DNA from 3 places in the Massilia sp. IC2-476 genome. Region 1 is predicted to be linked to each of the others. Evidence: predicted binding sites of a transcription regulator. Region 1 holds the regulator's gene; each other region holds the start of a gene.
What was found. Region 1 encodes FNR, which switches genes on or off when oxygen is low (the NO sensors DNR and NnrR bind a similar motif). Its sites were predicted from a motif close to TTGATNNNNATCAA; they were not measured.

Region 1 (3,276 bases):
CTCGGCCCCGCTGTGCGCGGCCGCGCCGGGCTGGAAGGCCGGCACCGCCAGCAGCAGCGCCTGGGCGCCCGTCATCACTCCCATCAGCAGGCTCCACTCCTGGCTGGAGACGCCTTGCAGGCGCGCCAGCCAGCGCCGGTTCACCACGGCGTAGATCGTCCACGACACCAGCGCGCCGAGCGCGCACAGCAGGCCCAGGCCCGAGCCGCCCGCCGCCCGCAGCGCATCCCAGCTGATACAGGCCAGCCCGGCGCCGCCCAGCAGCAGCGAGGGCGCCAGGCGCCGCAGCGGCACGGCGCCATGCTCGCGCAAGCCGGCCAGGGTGACGGCGAGCGGCAGCAGGCCGATCACGATCGAGGTCATGGCCACGCCGCCCGACTGCACGGCCTGGGCCACGAACAGGTAGTACACGATGTTGCCGAGCAGGCTGAGCCCCGCCAGGCCGCGCCAGTCGGCCCAGCTCAGGCTGCGCACCAGGCGTGGCCAGGAACGCGCGATCAGCACGGCCGCCACGATGCCGTAGGCGAGATAGCGTCCGGCCGACAGCTGCAGCGGCGAAAAGCCGGGCGTGAGTTCGGGCGCGAGGAAGACCAGTCCCCAGAAGGCGCCGGCGGTGATGCCGGCGCCGATGCCGAGCTGGGCCTGGCTGGATGTGGTGTGAATCTGCGACAGCATGGCAATCTCCTTTGATGGGAGATTGTCGGCGCCGCGCCGGGTGAAAGCTTGACCGGGTCTACTGCGTTTTTGACCCGGTCTCGCGCCGTGCGCGGCGGTAGGCGGCGGGCGTGGTGTCCATGGCGCGGCGCATGGCGCGGGTGAGGGCGCTTTGCTCGGAAAAGCCGGCCGCCAGCGCGATCTCGGCTACCGGGCGCTCCGTGCCGGCCAGCCAGTCGCAGGCGCGCTGCAGGCGGCAGCGCAGCAGCCAGTCATGCGGTGTGCTGTCGTGCTCTTCGCGGAACAGGGCGTGCAGGCGGCTGACGCTGACGCCGGCCGTGCGCGCCATGCTGTCGGTGCTCCAGGGCAGGCCGGGCTCGGCCTCGATGCGCGCCAGGAGGGCGGCCAGGCGCGAGGCCGGCTGGCCGGCGCCGAGGGTCAGGGTGTCGAGCAGCAGCGGCGTCCAGCCCTGCAGCACCGACGGGGCAGGCGTCCCGCCGGCGGCCAGGATGCCCATGAACTCGACCAGCTTGCGCGCCGCCGGGCCGATGGCAGTAAAGGGGCGTTCAAGCAGTTGCTGCCAGGGCCCCTGTTCGAAGCCGGGCATGCCGACGTCGAGGATCAGCGAGCGGTTGGCAACGGACGAGTATTGCGAATGCCAGGCGCCGGGCGCCACGAATGCGGCGTGCAGGGGATCGAGCCGTCCAAAGCGCCCCTCGATCTCCAGCGCCACTTCGCCGCTGACCGGCAGCACCACCTGGGCAAAGCTGTGGCGGTCCGCTTCGCGGCTCTCGCCATAGCTGCGCACATGCAGGTCGAGCAGGGGCGCGCTTGCCATGGGGCCCGCCTCAGCCCATCGGGCTGCAAACGTCGGTTCCGGCCGCCAGCGCCTTGAGCTTGGCCGGGTCGAGCAGGGTGACTTCGCGCTTGTCGACCTGCAGCCAGCCCTGTTTCTTGAAGCGCGACAGCAGGCGGCTGACGCTTTCGATGGTGAGACCGAGGTAGTTGCCGATGTCTTCGCGCGACATGCGCAGCTGGAAGCTGTTGGGCGAGTAGCCACGGGCCGCGTAGCGCGCCGACAGGTTCACCAGGAACACGGCGAAGCGCTGCTCGGCGCGCATATTGCCGAGCAAAAGCATGACGTTCTGCTCGCGCGTGATTTCCTGGCTCATGATGCGGTGGAAGTGGCGCAGCAGGGCCGGCACCTGGCCGAACAGTTCTTCCAGGCGCGAGAACGGGATCTCGCACACCTCGCTATCCTCGAGCGCCACGGCGTCGCAGTGATGGGTGCCGCTGATCGCGTCCATGCCCAGCAGTTCGCCGGCCATCTGGAAGCCGGTGATCTGGGCTTCGCCCGCGGCGTTCACCTGGTAGGTCTTGAAGTGGCCGAAGCGCACCGCGTACAGGTTGCGGAAAGGTTCGCCCATCGCATACAGGCGCTCGTCGCGCACCAGGCGCCGGCGCCGGCCGATGATCTGGTCGAGGCGGTTGATGTCGGCGTCCTCGAGCCCCATGGGCAGGCACAACTGGTGCATGCTGCAGGCGCTGCAGCTGGCCTTGATGACCTGCAGGTTGATGGGCGACTCGCCCGGCATCGACATCGGTTGGTTCATGGCGCAAAACGGAATGCTGATGGGTCCATTATAGACCGCTGTCCAGCTCAGGGCATTCCATTTTCCAAAAGCAATACTGCCGGGGCATGGCCCCGGCAGTCGTACTACGGAAGCATTATAGGTGATGGCGCTGTTCCGTCTTTATCCGGTAATACTCCTTGCGGCCTTGGCGCAGCACGGTGTCCGCGATCTGCGCGGCTTCGCCGGCTGCCTGGTTGACCGAGGCAAAGGCGTTCGGGTCGCGCTGGAGCGCATCGACGGTCCGGCGTGCTTCCTCGGTGCCGGCCAGCGCCAGGCCGAAGGTCGCGGACACGGCCAGCTCGGACGCCAGCGTCTCGAGGCTCGGCGCCACCACGTCCTGGCCGGCCTTGGCCGCCAGGGCCTTCTCCGCGCCCGCCTGCGGCGCGGCCAGCGAGCGCGCCAGTGCGATGTCGCTCGCGACCCTGGCCAGGAAGTCCACCGCCAGCTTGCTGCCCGAGCGGTTGGCCAGGTCGCCCAGGCGCAGGAGGGCGGCGTTCTTGGCGTTGAACACGGCGCGCCCGGCGCGCGTGCTGTGCACGAAGTCGATCAGCGGCTGGGCGGCGATCTCGCTGCCGATGTAGCCGAGGGTGGCCACGATCTGCGGCAGGAATTCTTCGTGCTTCTCCGGCTCGCCCACCAGCCAGTCGAGCAGCTTGCCCGCATCGGCTTCGCCGTACTGCGAGGCCAGTTCGTAGGGCACGCCCTCGATCCAGTGCTGCGATACGAAGTCGCGCACATCGAGCGGCGCCTTCATGTCGCCCAGGTCGCAGTTACAGCCGCTCGCCGCGAGCACCTTGCCGGTGACGGCGGCGGGGCCGGCCAGGTAGGCCGAGGACTCGGCGGCATTGACCACATTGTGGTCCACCCCGACCGACGGGTACATCACCGCGCGCGGGTCGTCGGTGCGGTGCGGCAGGCCGCAGTTGTGGCCGTACTCGTGCACCCAGATCAGGCCTTCCTGGTCGGCGGTGAAGCGCACCGCGGCCAC
Region 2 (3,276 bases), on a different contig from region 1:
TATCTTGCGCCTGGATGCCATCGCTTTACCCATGGTTCGTGAACCCCAGCGTTGTCCCGCATGAGAGATGTCCGGCGCGCCGCAGACGCAGCGTCCGGTTCAGCAGCGTCAGGGATGCGCAGGCCCAGCAGATCCAGCCGGCGAGCGGCAGGAACATGGGATCCCTCGTGTCCAGTCCGAACACGGCCAGCGCCATGCCGGCCCAGGTCCAGACGCCTGCAGGCAGCGGGCGCCGGCGGCACAGGGCCATGCGCGACCAGGGCAGGACATACAGGGCGCAGAGCACGGCCAGCAGGAGCAGGCTTGCTGCTCGCATCGCCACCATGCCGAGCAGGCCGCCGATCGCCAGGAGCCACAGGGCGCACCAGAAGTCGGTGCGCGAAATACGCTGGCGCCCGCCGGATGGGTGCTGCCCGATCGGGGCCAGGCGCTTGGCCGAGAAATAGGCGAAGCCCAGGCCCGCCGCGCTCGCCAGCAGATGCGCGCGCAGCCCCGCGTGCACCGCCAGCAGCCAGGCCTCGACCAGCGTCCAGCCTGCAAGCGACAGCAGCAGTGCAAGAAAGGAAGCGTTCAGGACGGCATCGGGAAGTTCAATGGGATGCTTGCTCATGCACTTCTCTCCCCCGGTCGTTGACGACGCGCCGCGCAGCTCGATACTGCGGGGCGGTGATGGAGAGAGTGTGGGTTATCGTGCAAGCTGCGGCAATTCATCTCTCAAGAGAAATTGATTCGGATCACAGGCAACGCCGTGCATCGGCCGCTTCCGGGGCCGGGAGGCTCAGTGCGCCATCAGCACCGGCAGCGGGGCGCGGTCGAGCAGCACCCGGGTGACGCCGCCCAGCACGATCTCGCGGTAGCGGCTGTGGCCGAAGGCGCCGGTGACCAGCAGGTCGGCGCCGCTGTCCCGGGCGATGGCGATCAGGGCGTCGCCGACGCTGGCCTGGGCGCGCTCGCGCACTACCTCCACCCGCACGCCGTGGCGGGCCAGGTAGAGCGCCATGTCGGCGCCCGGCTCGTCGCCGTGCAGGCCGGATTCGAGGTCCGCGTTGACCAGCGCCAGGCGTACGCTGCGGGCGCGCGTCAGCACCGGCATGGCGCCGGCGATGGCGCGGATCGCCTGGGCGCTGCCGTCCCAGCCGACCACCACGCTGTCGGCGATCGGCGCGCCCTCGTAGCTGGGCGGCACCACCAGCACCGGGCGTACGCCGTGCATGGCCAGGTATTGCGGCAGGCCGCGCACGGTGGCGGCGTCGCCCGCGTCCTGGCCGGTGACCACCAGGTCGGCATAGCGCGCCTGCAGCAGCAGGGCGTCGCGGTTCTCGTCTTCGACCATACGCTGTTCCAGCGATTCCACGCCCAGCCGGCGGGCGCGCTCCATGAAGCGTTCCAGGCAAGCGCGCGCCGTGCTGCGCAGAACCTCGAATTCGTTGACAGGAGTGACCGCCATCGAGCCGGTCAGCATCGCATAGGCGGGCCAGGACATGCCGGTGGCGGCGCAGCCCACCAGGTGGGATTCGTGGGTGGCGGCGAGTCCGGCAGCGGCGCGCACCCTGGCCTCGGTGAGCGGGCTCTCGTCGACATGGACAATGATGGTCTTGTACATGGCAGCTCCTTCTGGACGATGCGCCGGGCCGTACGGAAAGAAGGCGCCCGGCAGCGAAGACTCTACGCCCAGTGAAGGTGTGCGTCACATGTGCGGATGATGCAGATCAAACACCGTGCAAATTTTTAAGCTCAGGGCGTGCGATGGCGGATCGCCTCGATCACCAGGGCCAAGGGGCGCGAGGAATGGCGCCGGCTGGGATAAAAGGCGTGCAGGCCGGGAAAGCGCGGACACCAGTCGTCCATCACGCTGACCAGGCGTCCGCTGCGGAGGTGCTCGGCGACCAGCTCGTCGGGCAGGAAGGCCAGGCCGGCGCCGGCCAGGGCCGCCGCCAGCTGATGCGCGGCCTCGTTGAAGACCAGCTGCCCGCGCACCCGTGCGTCGATCGCTTCGCCCTCGTGCTGCAGTTCCCAGGCGTAGATGCCGCCGCTGCTGGACAGGCGCAGGGCGATGCAGTTGTGCTTCATGAGTTCGGGCAGCGACGTCGGCTTCGGCCGCCGTTCGAAATAGGCGGGTGCGCCGACGATGTGCATGCGCACGTCCGGGGTGAGGCGCACCGCGACCATGTCCTTGTCGACCTGGTCGCCATGGCGCACGCCGATGTCGAAGCGCTCGGCGGCGATGTCGACGATGCGGTAGTCGGCGCTGAATTCCACGTGCAGGTCCGGGTATTGCGGCAGCAGCGGCGCGATGCGCGGCCACAGGATGCGTTCGATCACGTGGTCGATCGCGGTGATGCGCACCGTGCCCACCGGCTTGTCGCCCAGGTCGCTGATGTCGGCGATCTCGGCCTCGATCTCTTCCAGCTTCGGCGCGACGTTCTGGATCAGGCGTTCGCCCGCCTCGGTGGGCGAGACGCTGCGCGTGGTGCGGGTGAGCAGGCGCACGCCCAGGCGCTGTTCGAGCGAACGGACGATGTGGCTGAGCGCGGATTGGGTCATGCCGAGCCGGGCGGCGGCGCGGGTGAAGCTGCGCTCGCGCGCGACGGCGAGGAAGACCAGGATGTCGTTGATGTTGTCGCGGGCCATGGGAGCTTTCAGGAGATTATGCAAATTCTCGCACGAATGGACCGTCTTATTCATGACGCGCATTCATAAGCCCATGCAAATCCGGCGCCGTTTTGGCAAGCATCCAGCCGCTACCATGCAGCCTTTGCAGAACATGGAAGGAAGCAGCATGACTGTCCACGCCTATGGCGCCCACGCGGGCGACCAGCCACTCGAATTACTCAGCATCACGCGCCGCGATCCCGGCGCGCACGACGTCCAGATCGACATCGCCTTCTGCGGCGTCTGCCATTCGGACCTGCACCAGGTACGCGGCGAATGGGCCGGCACCCTGTATCCCTGCGTGCCGGGGCACGAGATCGTCGGCCGCGTGTCCGCCGTCGGCGCGCACGTGACGCGTCACCAGGTGGGCGACCTGGTCGGCGTCGGCTGCATGGTCGACAGCTGCCGGCACTGCGCCGATTGCGAGGCGGGCCTGGAAAACTACTGCGACGGCATGGTCGGCACCTACAACGGGCCAACGCCGGACGCGCCCGGCCACACGCTGGGCGGCTACTCGCAGAGCATCGTGGTCCACGAACGCTTCGTCCTGCGCGTCGGTCACGACGCCTCGCAGCTGGCTGCGGTGGCGCCGCTGCTGTGCGCCGGGATCACGACCTGGTCGCC
Region 3 (3,276 bases), on a different contig from region 1:
CGCCGAGCAGCACCATGAACCATTTGCCGGCCGGCGTCTGCACCAGGTCGGCATGGCCGAGCGCCTGCAGGAGCAGCTCCGGGCGGTCGCGGTGGGTCAGGATCGGATTGTCGGGCGCGCCCTCGAACGGTCCCCAGGGCGAGCGCGAACGCGCAAGGATCACCACGTGGCCATAGGAGGTACCGCCTTCCGCATGCAGCAGGTAATACCAGCCGTTGATCTTGTACAGGTGCGGCCCTTCCGGCCAGACCCCGCCGGTGCCGTTCCAGATGCGGCGCGGCTGGGTCTTGAGCTTGCCCGTGGCGACGTCGATCTCGGCCTGGGCGATGCCGCCGCGCTCGCCGCCATCCTGGTAAGTGAGGTAGACCTTGCCGTCCTCGTCGAAGAACAGCGAAGGGTCGATGCCCTGCGCGTCCTTGATCCAGACCGGTTCCGACCAGGGCCCACTCGGGCTGGAGGCCTGGACAATGAAGTTGCCGCCGCCGGTGACGTTGGTGGTGATCATGTAGAAGCGGCCGTTCCCGCAGCGTAGCGTGGGCGCGAAGATGCCCTGCGAACTCTTCTGTCCCGCGAGCGGCAGCTGGCTGGGACGGCCGAGCGCATGGCCGACCAGGCGCCAGTTCACCAGGTCCTTGCTGTGGTAGATCGGTACGCCCGGGAAGTATTCGAAGGTGCTGGTGGCGAGGTAGTAGTTGTCGCCGTCACGGCAGATGCTGGGGTCCGGGTTGAAGCCGGACAGGACCGGGTTGCGGTACTCGCCCGCAACGGCGCTGGCTGCGTACGACAGGGTCAGGACAGTGCATGCCGCCAGCGCCACACGCAGGAAACGGCTCATCGCCTCTCCCCGGCAGGTGCTGTAGCCGGACAGCGGGGGCAATGCGGGCGACTGACACCCGACAAGGTTCGACGTGACATCCAGGCTCCTTTTCGTGCGTGAAATGTTAGCGCAACCAGTATAAGTTACAAAATGGTTACGGGCAACGAAAAGAATTCGCGTGCGCGTCGGGGGAAATAATGTGCTTTTCTATATGGGGCCGGCACGCGGTGACCCCTTGGCGGCCTCTTGTGTCGGAAGTTTGCGGATGTCGCGTGCCGGCACGGTGGCCGGCGCCTGGCGCACCGGATCGCGCTTTCAGCTGGTGCCCGCTCCCGGCCGCAGCACCATGACCGGCACCGGGGCATTGGCCAGCACGGCCTGGGTCACGCTGCCGGCGATCAGGCGGCTCAGGCCGCGCCGTCCATGCGAGCCCATGACGATCAGGTCACACCCCTGCTCGCGCGCAGTCGCCGCGATCGCTTCCGCGATGTCGAGTGCGCTGCAGGTGAGCGCGGTACATGGCACGCCGGCCCGATCGGCACGGACGACGACAGCGTCGACGTTGCGCTGCGCATGCTCCAGCAGCACCTCGGGCTGCAGGCCCGGATCGTAGGCCATCGCTCCTTCGAGCGATTGAAAGGAGGGTTCGGGCACGGCGACCGACAAGGCCACAATGGCGCTGCCGCGCGCCTGCGCGAAGTCGATGGCGGCCTCGACGGCCGCCTCGGAAACGGGCGAGCCGTCGCTGGGCACGAGAATGCGTCGGTACATGGCGAGCTCCGGTACGTGGAAATGATGGGTCAGGCCGGTAACGGGGTGGGAGACATTGGAGCGGAATGAGGCCAGTCTGTTCTCCCGACTACCCAAAATCTTTGACGTACATCAAAATCGACCCATGCAGTCCACCGCGCAGGTCGCCCAGTGCCGCGCTTGGTAGGTTTCAGCGCCAGATTGCCCCCAGGCTGCGCCCGAGCCGCGCATTCCCCTGCTATGCCATAATTTTCGTACTACACGACAAGACAGGAGACGAGGATGCGGTTTTCCACGCGCGCCGCCATAGCGACGATGCTGTACTGGTGCCTGGGCGCGCATGCCGCCGGGCCCTCCGCCGAGCTAGCCGGCATGTCGCGTGCGGGCATCGACGTCAAGGGCTGGGCCGACACGAAGGGCGGCGCAGGCGGCAGGATCGTGCGGGTGAGCAATCTGAACGCCTCCGGCGAAGGCTCGTTCGCCGCCGCGGTGATGGAAACCGGTCCGCGCATCGTGGTGTTCGAAGTGGGCGGCGTGATCGACCTGCAGGGCGCCAGCATCCGTATCAATGAACCCTTCGTGACGATCGCCGGCCAGACCGCGCCCAATCCCGGCATCACCTTCATCCGCGGTGAATTCGCGGTCGCCACGCACGACGTGATCGTGCAGCACATCGCGGTGCGGCCGGGCGAATTCGGGCGCGCCAAGAAGAGCGGCTGGGAAGCCGACGGGCTCTCCACCAGTTCCGCCGACAATGTCATCATCGACCATTGCAGCTTCAGCTGGGCCACGGACGAAAACCTGTCGGCCTCCGGCCCGCGCTTCAAGGGCGCGATGGTCGAGGAATGGCGCCAGGGGACCTCGCGCCGCATCACCTTCAGCCACAACATCGTGGCCGAAGGCCTGCGCGATTCGACCCACAGGAAGGGCGAACATTCGAAAGGCTCGCTGGTGCACGACAACGCCAACCGGGTGCTCTTCTACGGCAACCTGTATAACGCCAACCACGAGCGCAATCCGCTGATCAAGGGCGGCGCCCACGTCGCCGTCGTGAACAACCTGATTCATGACTTCGGCGCCAGGGCGATCCACTACAACCTGATCGCCCACGAATGGGGCGCGCATCCGCCGCAGCTTGGCGTCGTGACCCTGGTCGGCAATGTGGTGCGCGGCGGGGACGATTCGCGGCCTGGCGTGCCCCTGTTCAGCCTGGGCGGCGCGGGCGATGTCAGCCTGTACCTGCGCGACAATGTGGCGGTCGACGCCAACGGCAAGCCGATGCCGCAGACCGGCAGCTATACCGCCTCCGGCGCGCGCATCCTCAAGGCCGAGGCGCCCTACCTGCCAACGGGCCTCACACCGCTATCGAGCGCACGACTGGAGAACGCGATCTACCTGAGCGCCGGCATGCGGCCGTGGGCCCGCGATGCGGTCGACTTCAAGATCATCTCGGATGTCGCCGAAGGGCGTGGTCATATCGTCGATTCAGAAGGGCAGTCGAGCGGCTACCCGAGCTATGCGCCGACACGACGCGCGTTCGATCCGGCCGAATGGAATCTGGCGGACATATCGCCGAAGGCAGGTTGGGCGACGCTGTTCCGCTAACAAGAGGCTACGATTCCAGCCCGAGCCGTCATGTTCTTGAAGCCTGTTGTTCATGCGACGGGATCGGCTCTCCCAGAAGGAGGAACCGGGGCAGAGATGATGTG

Region 2: a site for FNR is predicted at 1,700-1,713, ahead of LK539_RS11220 (universal stress protein). Genes of this name have one in related genera too.
Region 3: a site for FNR is predicted at 1,690-1,703, ahead of LK539_RS18550 (universal stress protein). Genes of this name have one in related genera too.

Annotation. Positions count from the first base shown of each region.
Region 1 is NZ_JAJFER010000006.1:268,231-271,506, forward strand. Features, by position in the region: gene LK539_RS17345 (DMT family transporter) at 1-675, opposite strand, end outside; gene LK539_RS17350 (AraC family transcriptional regulator) at 734-1,492, opposite strand; gene fnr (fumarate/nitrate reduction transcriptional regulator Fnr) at 1,503-2,267, opposite strand; gene LK539_RS17360 (hypothetical protein) at 2,383-3,276, opposite strand, start outside.
Region 2 is NZ_JAJFER010000003.1:483,418-486,693, forward strand. Features, by position in the region: gene LK539_RS11210 (pilus assembly protein TadG-related protein) at 1-33, opposite strand, end outside; gene LK539_RS11215 (hypothetical protein) at 26-610, opposite strand; gene LK539_RS11220 (universal stress protein) at 779-1,603, opposite strand; gene LK539_RS11225 (LysR family transcriptional regulator) at 1,735-2,631, opposite strand; gene LK539_RS11230 (NAD(P)-dependent alcohol dehydrogenase) at 2,780-3,276, shown strand, end outside.
Region 3 is NZ_JAJFER010000007.1:174,477-177,752, forward strand. Features, by position in the region: gene LK539_RS18545 (glycoside hydrolase family 43 protein) at 1-835, opposite strand, end outside; gene LK539_RS18550 (universal stress protein) at 1,133-1,588, opposite strand; gene LK539_RS18555 (polysaccharide lyase family 1 protein) at 1,850-3,172, shown strand.